Regions from separate parts of the Paenibacillus sp. FSL H8-0315 genome, predicted to be linked through region 1. Evidence: riboswitches for the same ligand, from Rfam matches in the RefSeq annotation. Region 1 holds a riboswitch; the other holds the start of a gene.

Region 1 (7,704 bases):
CGACGAACCAACAACAGGCCTTCATCCGTCAGACATCAAGCAGCTCCATACCTTATTGAGCAAATTGGTTGATACGGGAAATACCGTCGTAGTTGTGGAGCACAGCTTAGAGTTGATTCGAGAGTCCGACTGGGTGATTGACATTGGCCCTGAAGGTGGCGTTGTGGGCGGTAAGCTTGTAGCTGAAGGTACACCGGAGCAGGTTGCTGAAGTGCGGGAATCCTACACAGGGATGTTCCTGAAACGGATTCTGGTTGAAGGGCTGTAATCAAAAAAGGAGGTGTCCAAAAGCCATGAAAATGGCTAGGACACCTCCTTTTTTTGAACTTAAATCAAACCTCTGCTCCAACGCTAAACTTCGTCTGAACGTTTGAACCAATCCCATTCACGCGTACTTAGCAATTTCGGATTAATTGATGAATTATACTTACGTAGCACTGTAGGATTAACAGATGAATTTGCACGTACGTTACATCTTAGGATTAGCAGATGATCATGAGTCGATGGTGTTTGATCCACAGATGATTAGGATACGGTAGCATCAGACAGCGAATGACCATGCTTCGGCGGCATTGGACTCAGCGGACCTTAAATGCAGGAAAATCCGTCATTTGGAGTATTATCGGACCGCATAGCTCCTATTGGCGGAAAAATCACCGTATAAGAGCCTGTTTCTAAGGAATAGCTGCGCTGGAGTCCGATGGATTGCTGAAAAAGCGATAAATTAGTAAATAGCGTCATTGGAGTCCGAAAGCCTCAGCAGGAGATCATGGTATCAGTAGCAGTAGCAGTAGTGGTAGCGGTAGCAGTAGACCCGGCGAATGATCATACTTCGGCGGTATCGGACTCAGGAGTCCAGCGAATGATCATTCTTCGGCGTATCGGACTCAGCAGACTTTAAATGCAGGAAAATCCGCCATTTGGAGTATTATCGGACCGCATAGCTCCTATTGGCGGAAAAATCACCGTATAAGAGCCTGTTTCTAAGGAATAGCTGCGCTGGAGTCCGATGGATTGCTGAAAAAGCGATAAATTAGTAAATAGCGTCATTGGAGTCCGAAAGCCTCAGCAGGAGATCATGGTAGCAGTAGCAGTAGCAGTAGTGGTAGCGGTAGCAGTAGACCCGGCGAATGATCATACTTCGGCGGTGTCGGACTCAGGAGTCCAGTGAATGATCATACTTGGCGGTATCGGACTCAGCAGACCTTATAAGCAGGAAAATCCGCCATTTGGAGTATTATCGGACCACATAGCTCCTAATGGCGGAAAAATCACCGTATAAGAGCCTGTTTCTAAGGAATAGCTGCACTGGGGTCCGATAAGTTGCTGAAAAGGCGATTAATTAGTAAATAGCGTCATTGGGGTCCGAAAGCCACAGCAGGAGATCGTGCATCTAGCGCAGCTTAATAATCTAGCAGACGTCCATTATCATGCCATTGCCCGTACATTTTATTTTCTTTAGTGTTTGCTATGAATTTGTCTAATTTACTCTTAAATAAATCTGGCTGATGTTTATTGCTTTGGATCGTGTCGATCCGAACTCTTTTATAAAGGGCTGGAAAGGCCGTGAAATTCTCATATACTTGCCTGTCCTCTTTTAGCCGTTGCTCTATAATCTTATCTACTATAAAAGAATCAGGGTTCATATCAGGAAGTATCCGTTTTCCTTCAGCACTCATTAACCCCAGCTTTTCGAGGCGGCGGACACGCTCTTTATTCAATTCAGTCCAAGAGCTTCTTTTGCTTCGGGGAGAGAGTCTTTGCGCCAGCTCCGTTTCCGAAATTTTCTTTTTCACTCCATCGATCCATCCAAAACACAAACATTCCTCAACTACGTCCAAATATAGCAACGTTTCTGGGTTTGGCGTCATACTAACGAGTACCCAACAAGATTGTTCAGTCTTACAATTCTCCTGCAGCCAAACTCTTAAATCTTCTCTCGTTTTTACTGTAATTAGATTTTTAATCTCCATAATTAAAATACAATTTCCTTTCTAGGTATGGAGTGGAGCGTCTTGCCCATCCGAGATTAAATTGCTTTTGCAGGAACCTGATACCAAAAAAGAGCATAGTCATTCATGGTGGAAGCATGGCCTAACTGCCGTAACATAGTAGATACATTGCCTCTATGATAAGTCCCGTGATTGGCGACTTGCAACACAATTTCTGATAGGCGTGTTTGGCGGATTCCGGCGAATGGATTGTCAAGCAGAATGGTTTGCTCCAAATCGGATTGGTTGTGTAACCATGCTTTGTATTGTTCTGATAGCTGGGCAAAGATATTTACGTATTCATCCACAGAATCTAGAATGCTCAAATTTAGCGGGATACTTTGTTGAAAAGCCTCTGGCATGGCAGTGCCTGTTAATACAAGATACCACATCGTATCAACCGCATAGATATGGCTAAGGGCATGAGCGATGGTGGGAAATGAGCTGTTCACTTCTTGACTTAGCACAGAAGGCGGGAGTTCCTTGATTCTCCCCAGGATAGTTTGGTTTGCCCATGTGTGGTATTTAAACATTTCTACTGGATAATTTGTCATTCGTACATTCTCCTTTTGAATGGTCATGGATTTGTTTTTTGTTACTGTAGTTAATATAAAAGAAGAAGTATGACATCAGACTGTCATACTTCTTCATAAAGTTTGAGTGTGTTTTGAAGCTGCTCTTTTAAAATACCTCGCAATGCAGGGGGTTCGAGGACTTCGGCCCCGCTGCCGAAACTCAGCAGAATGGACCAAAGCCAACGAGCTTCCAATGGCTTATACACAGGAATTCGCATCGTCATGCTTTTATCGGAATGAAATTCCTTGTCGACTAGATGAAACTGATCCAAAGCTTCTGCCAAAGCCTCAGGGCCCACCCGGATTACTATTTCCTCCACCTGATCTGCCCTGTTTGAACAGCCAGCCTCTTTGGGTACCTCATGTTGCGAATGAAAGGTATCCTGCGTCAGGAACAAATTCAGCATCCGGGAAAGTCGGAACTCCCGATAGTCCTGCCGAGCCCGGCAATAACCATAGATGTACCAGTTGCTATATTTAAAATGAAGCTTTACTGGTTCCATTTCACGGGTTGTACGTTCATTTTTTACACTGATGTAATCAAAACGGACAACATTTCGTTCCGATATAGCCGCACGTAAAAGAGGAAGTGCGTCAGGATCCGTACGCCGGGTTTCAAGATCCACCGCGAGACTAGAGGTCTGTGGCTCCGTTCCAATCGTTTGCAGCCGTTCAATGGTTCCTTGCGTATGCTCATCTTCAAACACGGAAGAAAGACTGTTCAGTACAGTAATCAGAGAAGTGACATCATACGAACGGAGCAGGCTTTTATCCATTTTATATCCGTCCATAATGCCATATCCACCTTTAGTTCCCTGATACGATACGACCGGGATGCCAGCGGCACAAATCACATCGATATCTCTATAGATTGTTCGCTGGGAAACCTGAAACTCTTCAGCCAGCTTGGAGGCAGATAAAACTTCGTGGTTCAATAGCTTGTAGATCATAGAAATCAATCGTTCCAATTTCATGTGTGCATTCCCACCCATTAGTCCATTTCGTGTTACAGCGTGATTATATCATAGATTTTTTCGGGCTAATTTTGGGCGGGAGGAGTTTTGTTGTTGGTGATGAAGAAATATCCTATGACAGAGTCTGACAGAGCTGATTAATCTATTTACAGATTAAATCCGCAGGCTCGCCAGATAAATCATTAACAGAAATAATAGCATCGTTTTTTTTCACAGGTGGGGTCCAATATTGCACATTCCCAGGCAGGTCATCGAACCATTCGGCGTCCTTTGGACAATCTAGAATCATAAATTTTCCGTATTCCTGATCTCTGGATTGATGGTATTTGAGATAGGCTTTTCCGTTATCAATGGCGAGAATTTCTATTTTTCCTGAGGTGTGGCTCATGGATAAGCGTACTCTTTTGCCAAGTCCTGAGGTTCTGGCTTTGGCTTCTTCTACAATTTGATAGACTTGCTCGAGCGGTAATACGAAATCTCGGTTTCCGGCTACGGGCCGGTTCACAAAGAAGTAGTAGGGTGTAACGCCAGCCCATGAAAGCCGGTCCAGTAGTTCCCCTAAAATAACGGGATCATCGTTGATGCCTTTGAGGATGGGGGTCTGATTTACGACAATTGCCCCTGCGTTGTGGAGAGCTTTAAATGCTTTTTTGGCTTCAGGTGTGATTTCACGAGGATGATTGATGTGCGCCATAACATAGATTCGTTTGTCTTCGGTAGAGTAAGTACGAATCAGCTCCAGCAGCTCTTCGTCTTCAGAGATCCGCATCGGATTAAATACGGGAATTTTGGAACCCAGTCTAATGATCTTAACATGCTCAATGCTTCTTAGATTTTCAATAATGGATCTTAGCTTCGGTGTGGAGAGAATTAAACTGTCCCCGCCCGTAAGAAGTACGTTGTTAATCTCCGGATTATTTGCGATATACTCCAAACCCGGAGAGACATCAGCCATCGCCTCTTTCACGTCATTTCGGAACAGACGCTTACGGAAACAGTAGCGGCAATAAGCCCCGCAGACCTCGGATACAATCAGTAGTGCAGTGGTTCTATACTTGTGCTGACAACCAGGTACCACATAATTCGTGTCCTCATCGGAGGCGTCCCAGCGCCCATACTCCAGCAGTTCACCTTCGTTAGGAATAACCAGCTTACGGATGGGATCATTTGGATCATCCCAGTTAATTAAAGACAGATAGTAGTCATTTACACGAAAAACAAACTTGTCCGTAATTTCTTTCAGATTCTCTTTTTCCAGCTCAGACAACATAGCTATTTTGTTAATATCCGTGAAGTACTTTACCTTTTGCACGTACATCTCTCCTTTGTCTCGTAGTGTGAGAAATGAGGGAGCCTTAGTGTCAAAGGCCAATCTACTGCCAGCAGGGTCCAAAAAAAGCACAAAAAGAGACCCTTAGCAAGGGTCTCTGGTTATGTAAATAACATGAAAAGCAGACCCATCCACTGCTGACGAGGTTAGCTGACGGACTCGGGTAAGATGGTACCCTACATTCTAATGCTCAATGATTCGCCCCAATTAACTGGTTCCCCCGCTTTTCAACTGTAAAAGTTGGAAATTAAGCGTAGATAAAGTATACCCTATGAAGTTTTGAAAAGTCAAAAGACAATCCTAGATTCACCTTTAATTGCTAGCGCTACTTCCGCCGAGTAGTTTAGGCAACAGCGTTAGCAGCTTCTCCCGGGTTAACGCATCACTAGAGTTCCATTTGCTTCCGTCGAGCAGATAAACATGTCCCTGACGTACTGCCGGGAGATTGTTCCAAAGTGAACTGTCTAGTAATCGTTCCATCGCAGCTCGCGAGTCTTTGCGTTCCGGAATGAGCATGAAGATATGATCTCCGGCGTAGGCAGGCAGTCGTGTTGGATCAACTTCGGCGAACCCTAACTCTTCGTCCAATATGGCCTGGATCTCTTCGGTCGGTTGTAAACCACAAGGGGCATAAAGCGCAGTGGAGAATCCGGACATTCCCATAGCATACAGATGATCCCCATGATCATAGACCAAAGCAGAGGCGGTTTCTCCAACTTGGAGGGTTGTCGTGTAAAGCTGCTGCCACATGGCAGCGTTTTTGATTGTGAATGACTCCAGCCATGCTTCGGCTTCGCGCTGTTTACCTAGCCAACTGCCTAATGTCCGCATTCGGTTGTCGAGAGATGCAAATGAATCAAAGGTGAGTGTCGGAGCGATACCAGAAACTGCTCTGTAGGCTCTTTCATCACTATTTGCCAAAATGATCAAATCTGGGTTTAGGGAAGCGGTCAACTGCGGGTCCAGTGGAAACCCGACGTTGGCGAGCTTCTTAAGCCGATGTTTATAGACGCTGTTCCGGGCGAACGCTTCATCTCCACCGATAGGCTTTACACCTAACGCGAGAAGGTCGCCAAGTGTCTCGCCATGATAGACAATACGTTTCGCTCGTTCAGGAATTTCCACCTCATGACCCGTCCAATCCTTGACGGTAAGCTTACGACCTTGCTGATGTGCATATTGTCCGGGTGTAACTCCGGTTTTTTGCCGAAAGCGGCGGCTGAAATAGTATTCATCCGAGAAGCCGACCAGTCTGGCGATTTCCCGCAGTGGTTCAGTCGATTCCTGCAGGAATCGTTTGGAATGATTAATGCGCAGATCCGTCAGGTATTCAAGCGGCTTTTTACCCGTAAGCTGCTGAAAGATCGGTGTATATTGCCAGATTGATATTCCCGCCAGTTCAGCTAACTGCTTCACGGTGATACTCTCTGTATAATGCTCCTGAATGAATGTTATGGTCTTTTCTACGGATTCCGTAGGACTTGGCAGGTGTTTGGAAGGGTAATTATGCTCAAAAAGTAGCAGCAGCAATTCTTGGAATTTTAATTGTCGCTTGAATTGTTGTACATCATCGGTGTTATTCCTGTTCATGAGCAGGTCTTCGACTAGTCGGATTACCTTGGTGAACGGGTGCACAATTAACTCCCGTCTGCCGGAAAGCAGCTCTCCAGAATATCGTTTAGGATGCTCGGTTGTATAAATTGCTGTAAAGGTGATGAGGTAATAATACAACGTCAGCTCCTGGTTGTTCGTACTATAGGAGATTCCAGGAGATAGTAGATAACATTTATCCGTACTTAGTATCACGCTTTGATCATCGAGGTTCAATTGTCCGTTCCCTCCAGTAAATATGAGAAGGGTATAGTCCTGGGTTGTACGCGTCATAGAGCTTGAATCGGCAGCTTGAATCATCAGTTCGGCCTCGTTTAGTTGAAATAGCAGAGAGTGGAGTGGGGGGCAGGACGATGATGTATGCAGCATGGGTTCAGCCTCCGTTCATTTGGTGAGAATGATTATCAATGAATTCATTGTATATAAAAAAAAGAAGCATATCAACAGCTGTTGACATGCTTCTTGCAGTTTTTTATCAGCCTTGTGTTAAACTCTTCATCACAGAAGGTTATTTCATATTCAATAGCTGTGGAATTTCGCCAAGCAGCCATTCTCTTGTTGTCGCATCACTTGAAGTCTTCATGATGTCTTGTGTATAGACATATCCGTTCTTGACGGCAGGAAGGCTCTTCCAGATAGGGCTCTTTAATAGATTCTCTGTGGATTGTTTTGCTTCTTCTGCCACTGGAGTCAAGAGGAATATCCGGTCTCCGGCATATTCTTTCAGGACTTCCATGGATACTTCCTGGAACCCTTTACCTTCATCAAGGATCGTCTGAATAGCTGGAGTTGCCTTGAAGCCATTCTCCCCATAGAGTACCTGTGAAAGTCCGGTTGCTGCCATTATAAACAGTCTGTCTCCTGGATAATAAGTGAAGACCGCAGCCGTTTCGCCCTCTTTCATGCCTGCGGATTTCAATTGCTTCCACATGTTCTCTTCAGCGGTTTTATACTGCGCAAGCCATGCTTCTGCTTCAGTCGTTTTCCCAACAATTCCACCAATGTCCAGCATACGTTCCTGGAGTGGGGCAAAGGTATCAAATATTATAGTGGGTGCAATTTTGGAGAGCTGTTCGAAATCAGCTTCATCTGTGCCCGCATAGATGATCAGGTCAGGCTGAAGCTCCAATGTTTTTTCCAGATTGATAGGGAAGCCTACATCCTCCACACCTTGTAATTGATCTTCAAAAACCTGGCCTTCACCCATAGAAAGAGGATAACCT
Region 2 (7,704 bases), 3.5 Mb from region 1:
GGTCATGTGCTCAATCGTGTAAGTCAGCTGGATACTCGTAAAAGCAAGAGCTCTGGGGGGATATTTGCCCCAACGATCCGCTATCATGAAGGAACGTTTTACATGATAACGACCGAAGTACACGGGAAAGGAAATTTCTATGTTACGGCTACGGATCCTGCGGGTCCGTGGTCAGATCCGATTAGTATTCCTTATGGAGGAATTGATCCTTCCCTAATGTTTGATGAGGATGGAAAGGTATATGTAACCACCCAGCAGGGGGCAGATTATGACTCCCATGCCATCCAATATGAGATAGATATTGCTACGGGAGCAGCGTTAACAGAACCTGTTGTTATCTGGACTGGGGATGGCGGACCTTGGACGGAAGGACCCCATTTGTACAAAATAAATGGAATGTACTATATCATGACGGCTTCAGGAGGAACGGCTAAGGAACATCGGGAGATCATTGGCCGCAGCTCCTCTCCATATGGACCGTTTGAACGATTGCCGTATCCAATATTGACGCACAGCGGTACTGACAATCCCATTCAGTATTTAGGGCATGCCGATTTGATTGAGGATCGTAACGGGGATTGGTGGGCCGTATTCCTTGGGGTAAGACTAGTAGATACAAAATTCACTGTGCTTGGAAGAGAGACTTTCCTTGCTCCGGTAAGCTGGACTGAAGACGGATGGCCGATGATCGATAATAATGAAGACACAGTTGGACTGGAAATGAAGGTTTCACGTGTACCTGGTCAATCGCCAAAACCTAAGACTAGTGGAAGATATGATTTTGATGATCAAGTATTGCCGCTAGGATTAGCCTTTCTGCGGAATCCGGCTGAGGGAAGCTGGTCCTTAAACGAAAGACAGGGATGGTTATCTCTTCGAGGACAATCTGCAGGTCTCAGTGAAGTAGGCCAAGTGGCTTTTGTAGGCAGAAGACAGCAGCATACTTCGGCAGAATGGAGCACGCTGCTTGAAATGCCTTCATCTATTGCTGATGTGGAAGCTGGACTTTGCGCCAGATTAGATGAGAATGCTCATTATGAAATTGGACTTGTTCAAAAAAACGGGCAAACAGTGATTACAGCTCATGTGACTATGGATGGAATAACCCATACAGTGGCAGAGGTTCCAACTACTGCCGAGCGAATTTATTTGAAAGTTAAGGCTGAGCTTTCCGAATACAGCTTCCTTTATTCTTTGGATGGGCAGGAGTGGAATAAGCTATCAACAGCAGCAGCGTACCCATTATCTCCTCAAGCCGTAAAAGGAAATGGATTTACGGGTGTTCTTATTGGATTATATGCAACAGGTCATGGCAAGGTGGCTGAGGTGCCTGCCTACTTCGATTGGTTCGATTATCAGTCTTAATTATTCGAATACTGATATAAATGCTTTTGTCAGGAGGGAACTTGTTGAGACAAGCTAGTGATTACACAGAACTTGCACTAAAAACAATATTTGCTGAGGATTTCAAAATTGGCGCAGCCGTTAACCCGATGACGATACAATCACAGGAGCACTTGCTCGCCTATCATTTCAATAGCATTACCGCTGAGAATGAGATGAAGTTTGAAAGTCTGCATCCGCTTGAAGACATTTATAACTTTAAACTAGCAGATCAGTTGGTTGCGTTCGCCCGAAAACATCATATGGCTATGCGTGGGCATACTTTAGTCTGGCATAACCAGACTACGGACTGGTTGTTTGAGGATAAGAAGGGCGGGTGTGTAAGCAAAGAGACATTGCTTGCACGGCTCAAATCACATATTCAGACCGTGGTTGGGCGTTACAAGGAAGATATCTATGCTTGGGATGTTGTAAATGAAGTTATTGCAGATGAAGGAGAAGAACTTCTTCGCCAGTCAAAGTGGCTGGACATTGTCGGACCGGAGTTTATCGGCAAAGCGTTTGAATTCGCTCATGAAGCCGATCCTAAGGCTTTATTATTCTACAACGACTATAACGAGTCTAATCCTCTTAAGCGTGACAAAATCTATAAAATGGTGAAGTCGCTGCTGGAACAAGGAGTGCCGATCCATGGCGTCGGATTGCAAGCCCACTGGAATCTATACGATCCGGACTTAGATGAAATACGTGCTGCTATTGAGAAGTATGCATCTTTAGGGCTTCAGCTCCAATTGACAGAGCTGGATGTGTCCATGTTCCGTTTCGATGACAAACGAATGGATTTAAAGGTTGCACCTGCCGAACTGCTCGAGCTACAGGCAGAGCGCTATGAAGCGATGTTTGCTCTGTTGAAAGAATACCGCGACGTGATTAGCTCAGTCACTTTCTGGGGAGCAGCGGATGACTATACATGGCTGGACGGCTTCCCTGTTCGGGGACGGAAAAATTGGCCATTTCTATTCGATGAGCAGCATAATCCTAAGCCAGCGTATCACCAATTGCTTAACGCTGTCACTAAATCATAGAGCGGGTAACCTGCTCAAGCTTGCGAATCATGAACCCGTCCTTTTCAATCCAGGGCGGGTTATTTATACGGGAGGAATAAACATGACAAATACCGCTTATGAGGCTTGGCTCAATTATGGTCAGCTGAAATCAGGATCTCTATACAATCAATATATAGATTGGTGTGTTGAGTTGGTAGTAACGGAGGACAACGAGACGATTCAGGCGGCAGCCGCGGAATTCATACAGGGGATGACCTCTATGCTGGGCAAAGCGCCACTGCTCACAGCGAAACCTGAAGGACCGTGTATCGTTATAGGAACCTTCCAAGGGGGGAATCCATTAATTAGTAGAGTATTCGCAGGAGAACGAACCGATTCACTGGGTCCTGAAGGTTTCCTTATACGTACAAATGCTACTGAGCAATGTATCGCTGTCGGTGCTTCAACGCCTGTTGGAATATTGTATGGCGTATTCCATCTGTTACGGCTGATAGGAACAGAAAGCGAGATAGACGCTCTGAATTTGTCTATGAATCCGGGGAACGGCCTGCGAATGATTAATCACTGGGATAATTTTGATGGCAGTATTGAACGTGGCTATGCTGGACGGTCCTTTTTTTACGAGTCCAATCAATTTCTTAACGATACAAAGCGGCTGCGTGATTATGCCAGATTGATGTCCTCTGTGGGGATCAACGCGATTTCGATTAACAATGTGAATGTTCATGAGCTTGAATCTCTATTTATAACGGAGCAATATTTGCCTGATATCGCGTTAATTGCAGGAATATTCCGCGTATACGGAATTAAGCTATTCCTCAGTGCTAACTTTGCCAGTCCGATACAGATCGGAGCATTGGAGACAGCTGATCCACTGGACCCAGCGGTGCGGCAATGGTGGAAAGATAAGGCTGGTGAGGTTTATCGAGTGATCCCTGATTTTGGCGGGTTTGTGGTCAAAGCAGATTCAGAAAATCGACCAGGGCCATTCACTTACGGGCGTGACCATGCCGATGGCGCTAATATGCTTGGAGAAGCACTGGAGCCGTTTGGCGGAATCGTGATTTGGCGTTGTTTCGTATATAACTGCAAGCAGGATTGGCGTGACCGTAAGACCGATCGGGCCAGAGCAGCGTATGATCATTTCAAACCATTGGATGGCCGATTTAATGATAATGTAGTGCTGCAAATCAAGAATGGACCGATGGATTTTCAAGTCAGAGAACCGGTATCTCCGCTGTTTGGCGCACTGGAACATACCAATCATCTGATGGAGTTTCAGATTGCTCAAGAATATACGGGGCAGCAGCGGCATCTCTGTTATCTTGTTCCACAGTGGAAAGAAGTCCTTGATTTCAATACTTATGCCAAAGGGCAAACTACGCTTGTGAAACATATTGTGGACGGATCGGTGTGGGGAAATAAGTATAATGGTGTGGCTGCTGTAACTAATGTCGGGGATGACATGAACTGGACGGGGCATGGGTTAGCTCAAGCCAATCTGTATGGATATGGGAGATTAATTTGGAATCCGGAGCTGACGGCAAAAGAAATAGCTGAGGAATGGATTCGCCTTACCTTTGGCACTGATAAAGGTCTAGTGGTTGCTATTCGCGGGATGTTAATGGACTCATGGAGGATTTACGAATCTTACACAGCTCCATTAGGTGTGGGCTGGATGGTTAATCCGGATCATCATTATGGGCCGAATGTGGATGGATATGAATACGCCAAGTGGGGAACGTACCATTATGCGGATCATAAGGGCATTGGTGTGGATCGTTCAGTCAAATCGGGAACGGGGTATAGCGGACAGTATATGGGTCTTAATGCATCAAATTATGAGAATCTAGCGTCTTGTCCAGAAGAGCTGCTGCTGTTCTTCCATCATGTTCCATACACGCATGTTCTGCAATCGGGGCAAACGGTTATACAACATATCTACGATACTCATTTCGAAGGGGCAGAGCAGGCTGCACAGCTTCTAGCAACATGGGAATCACTTGAAGGCAGCATGGATAGTGGATTGTATGTGCAAGTGAAGCAACGTCTTGAAGAGCAAGCAGAGCATGCGCAGGAATGGAGAGATCGGATCAATACGTATTTTTACCGTAAGAGCGGAATTGAGGATCTTAAAGGCAGAAAGATTTATTAGATTTCGATTCGAGGGATGATGATAGTGAGCCTCACGATTAGAGCGATTTTGAAAGATTTAATGGGAACTGTGGAACAGGTAGAAGGGACTGTGGATATTCTGAACCCAGGGGAACCGGAAACTGAAGTCACAGGGATTATTACGGCCTTCTCTGCCACACAAAATATTGTGGAGCAAGCAATAGCGTTAGGAGCCAATTTGCTGATCACGCATGAAGGTGTATTTTATAGCCATCATGCAGCGAGCGAGTGGTTAGAAGCTGATCCGGTTTATCATGCGAAAAAAAGTCTGATCGAACATTCCCCAATAGCTATTTTTCGTTATCATGATTATTGGCATCGGCAAGAGCCGGATGGGATTATGATGGGCTTGCTGCGAGAGCTGGATTGGTCAGACTATGTGGAAGAGCAGCAAGCGGCTGCTACGATTCTCACTATTCCTGCTATGACTGTAATGGAAGCTGCTCAGTATATTAAAAGTAAGCTAGGCATCTCTTATGTACGCGCTGCTGGTGACCTGTCTCTGTCCTGCAAACGCGTAGGGATATTAGTAGGTTACAGAGGAGGCGGGATGATGGCTATTCCGCTTTTTAATGATCACAATCTTGATTTAATTATCGCTGGAGAGGGACCAGAGTGGGAGACTCCGGAATATGTGCGGGATGCAGGGCACCAAGGCAGATCTAAAGCGCTCATCATGTTAGGTCATGCGGAGAGTGAAGCGCCGGGGATGAAATATTTAGCTGAAATCTTAGCAGACAAATATCCCATGCTTCCTACCCGGTTCATTGCTGAACAACCCATCTATCAGATGGTTTAATCTGGGGAAATTAAGAGTACGGAATAAATAAACATATTATGGAGAAAATGAAGGGAAACAGGTCACTGAGAAAGGAGTGTTTCAATGGAAATTCCTTTGGAGGCTGATGAAGTATTAAGTCGGATCAAAAAGCTGCAAAGCGACGGAAGCTCGATCAGTAAAAAACAAGTGAAGCAAAGCGACCCAGAGCTTATGAGAAGTGCGCTGTTCTTTTTTCCAAGCTGGGAGCATGCATTGAAAAACGCCGATCTTTTGTAGCCATAGTATTGTAAAAGGAAGCTAAGTGGACAGGGGGAGATCTCTGATTCTGCTTAGCTTTTTTCTTTTTTATGAAATCATTCGTGCTGTTCATGTGAAATAATATTAACAAGCTTGCCAAACGGATCGGGGACATAGAAACGACGAACACCCCAAGGTACAGAAACTGGCCCAATATTGGTATTGAAGATTGTCGTTTCTTATTAAATAGGAAAGTACTGGTGAATCACCCCCTTTTTCGCTTGCTTCAGAGCTGTTTTTCTAAAGAAAACGAGTAAACAAGAGCAAAAGAAAGAGAAAATGAAGAGTATGCTTAATATGAAATGAAAAGCATTGCTTTCAACATTATTTTGACCAGAGCCCTCCTTTACAAGAAAACCTTACAAGAGTATGATTCATCTCAGAACTGAGAATTATCTTAAATTTACAATTACATAAGCAATCCGCTTAATTTCCGTTTCTGGAAAGCGGGGGAACCAACAACTGGCAGCCGATGTGAGAGTCGGCACTGGTTATGGGGTGAATCCTGTTCCGGGTGCATAATATGCATCCCTGCAGGTAGGGCAACTCTCACTGCCCGAATCCGACAGCTAACCTCGTAAGCGTATGGAGAGAGGATGAATGGCGTGTTTAGTGATGAATAGCCACAGAGAATCCCTCTGTGGTTTTTTGCTGCGTTTTTAAGCAGATATAGTCGTAGAATTTATTATGAAAGAGGTGTTACCTTTGCCTATCGCTAAACTGAACGGAACTTCGCTCTATTATGAAATCAATGGAACTGGCACTCCGGTTGTGTTTATCCATGGACATGGATTAACACACAGTATGTTCAAACCACAGCTGGAGTATTTTTCCGATAAATATAAAGTGATTTTGTGCGATTTACGGGGGAATGGCAAGTCTGGTAAACTGCTGGAGGCCCCACATGAGATTATTGAGACGCAATGTCTGGATCTGATTATGCTGTTGAATGACCTAGGTATCCGTGAAGCAGTTTTTGTAGGAATCGCCTATGGTGGCTTAGTCGTTCAGCATATTGCCAAACAATATCCTGAGCGTGTAAAAGCCATTGTGGTTGCGGATAGCTTTTGTAGGACTCACGGATCAACAATAGTAGGGAAAATACAAACTATGGCAGCATATTGCAGTTTACTAATGTATTATCTCCCAAGCGAGCTGGTGTTGCCTTCGATTCGGATGATGTACCGAGAGCGCTGGAGTCTGGCCTACAATGAGATTAGAAGAGGGCTGCTGGACAAACGTCCCCGGGAGCTATATCGGCAAAGGCTGGCTACGAGCCATGTTGATTACACCAGATGCTTAAAGGCTTTTAAACGTCCTGCTTTATGTATTGTAGGGGACTTTAATGAATTTGGAGTGAATTGTATGAAGGAAATGGTGTCTCAGCTGCCACATGCGCAGTTGGCGATTATTCCGAACGCATTAGATCCAAGTAATCTGTGCCAACCGGAGCAATTCAATGCGATTCTTCAACGTTTCTTAGAGAAGCAGCAGGGTACTCAGCAGATTAGCTGATCTATTGGGAGACCTTCACAAGCGAAGCGTTTAAGTGAGAAAAAAGACGTCCCATAGCCAGGGAGCACGAGCTGGCTATGGGACGTCCTTTTGGGTTGAACTTTAGGGGAATTCTCCCTAAAGTGAAGGAGATTATGGCTCCTAGAACATGGATTAGGGAAAACTTCCCTAATAATAGGATGTTTTTAGGGAGGATTTCCCTAATATAATGGACATCCAACTAAAGGCTGGCTTATCAGTAGTAAAATCTACGAATGAGCCAGCCTTTGGTTATTTTACTAACCGATGGATGTTGAACATTTACAAGCATATTGTACCTAGAACGCCACTTAATGTCCCACCCTACCACAGCATCAAATATAGCTCACCCGACGTGGGAAAGAACGGTAGACCTAAGTAGTGATGGTAAGTGTATAGAGGAAGGCGTAACAAGCAGCACATCTGCTACTCTTGCATTTTGTACAATGCGGTCTACTCGTGTAAGATTAAGATAATTCATACTAAAGGAGCTGAGTCATGATGTCT

Evidence for each region. Region 1 has a riboswitch for cyclic di-AMP ahead of MHB56_RS25155 (KamA family radical SAM protein). Riboswitches for the same ligand answer to the same signal wherever they lie in the genome.
Region 2: another riboswitch for cyclic di-AMP. It lies ahead of MHB56_RS09995 (alpha/beta fold hydrolase); the one in region 1 lies ahead of MHB56_RS25155 (KamA family radical SAM protein).

What each region holds. Positions count from the first base shown of each region.
Region 1 is NZ_JBBOTA010000001.1:5,809,873-5,817,576, forward strand. It holds gene uvrA (excinuclease ABC subunit UvrA) at 1-268, shown strand, start outside; gene MHB56_RS25135 (hypothetical protein) at 770-901, shown strand; gene MHB56_RS25140 (YdeI/OmpD-associated family protein) at 1,404-1,973, opposite strand; gene MHB56_RS25145 (DinB family protein) at 2,030-2,545, opposite strand; gene MHB56_RS25150 (helix-turn-helix transcriptional regulator) at 2,629-3,540, opposite strand; gene MHB56_RS25155 (KamA family radical SAM protein) at 3,683-4,858, opposite strand; cyclic di-AMP (ydaO/yuaA leader) riboswitch at 4,991-5,134, opposite strand; gene MHB56_RS25160 (AraC family transcriptional regulator) at 5,183-6,850, opposite strand; gene MHB56_RS25165 (ABC transporter substrate-binding protein) at 6,990-7,704, opposite strand, start outside.
Region 2 is NZ_JBBOTA010000001.1:2,323,219-2,330,922, reverse strand. It holds gene MHB56_RS10025 (glycoside hydrolase family 43 protein) at 1-1,365, shown strand, start outside; gene MHB56_RS10020 (endo-1,4-beta-xylanase) at 1,410-2,429, shown strand; gene MHB56_RS10015 (alpha-glucuronidase family glycosyl hydrolase) at 2,512-4,566, shown strand; gene MHB56_RS10010 (Nif3-like dinuclear metal center hexameric protein) at 4,591-5,385, shown strand; gene MHB56_RS10005 (hypothetical protein) at 5,470-5,643, shown strand; partial or broken gene MHB56_RS10000 (glyoxalase) at 5,721-5,831, opposite strand; cyclic di-AMP (ydaO/yuaA leader) riboswitch at 6,078-6,264, shown strand; gene MHB56_RS09995 (alpha/beta fold hydrolase) at 6,370-7,179, shown strand; gene selD (selenide, water dikinase SelD) at 7,699-7,704, shown strand, end outside.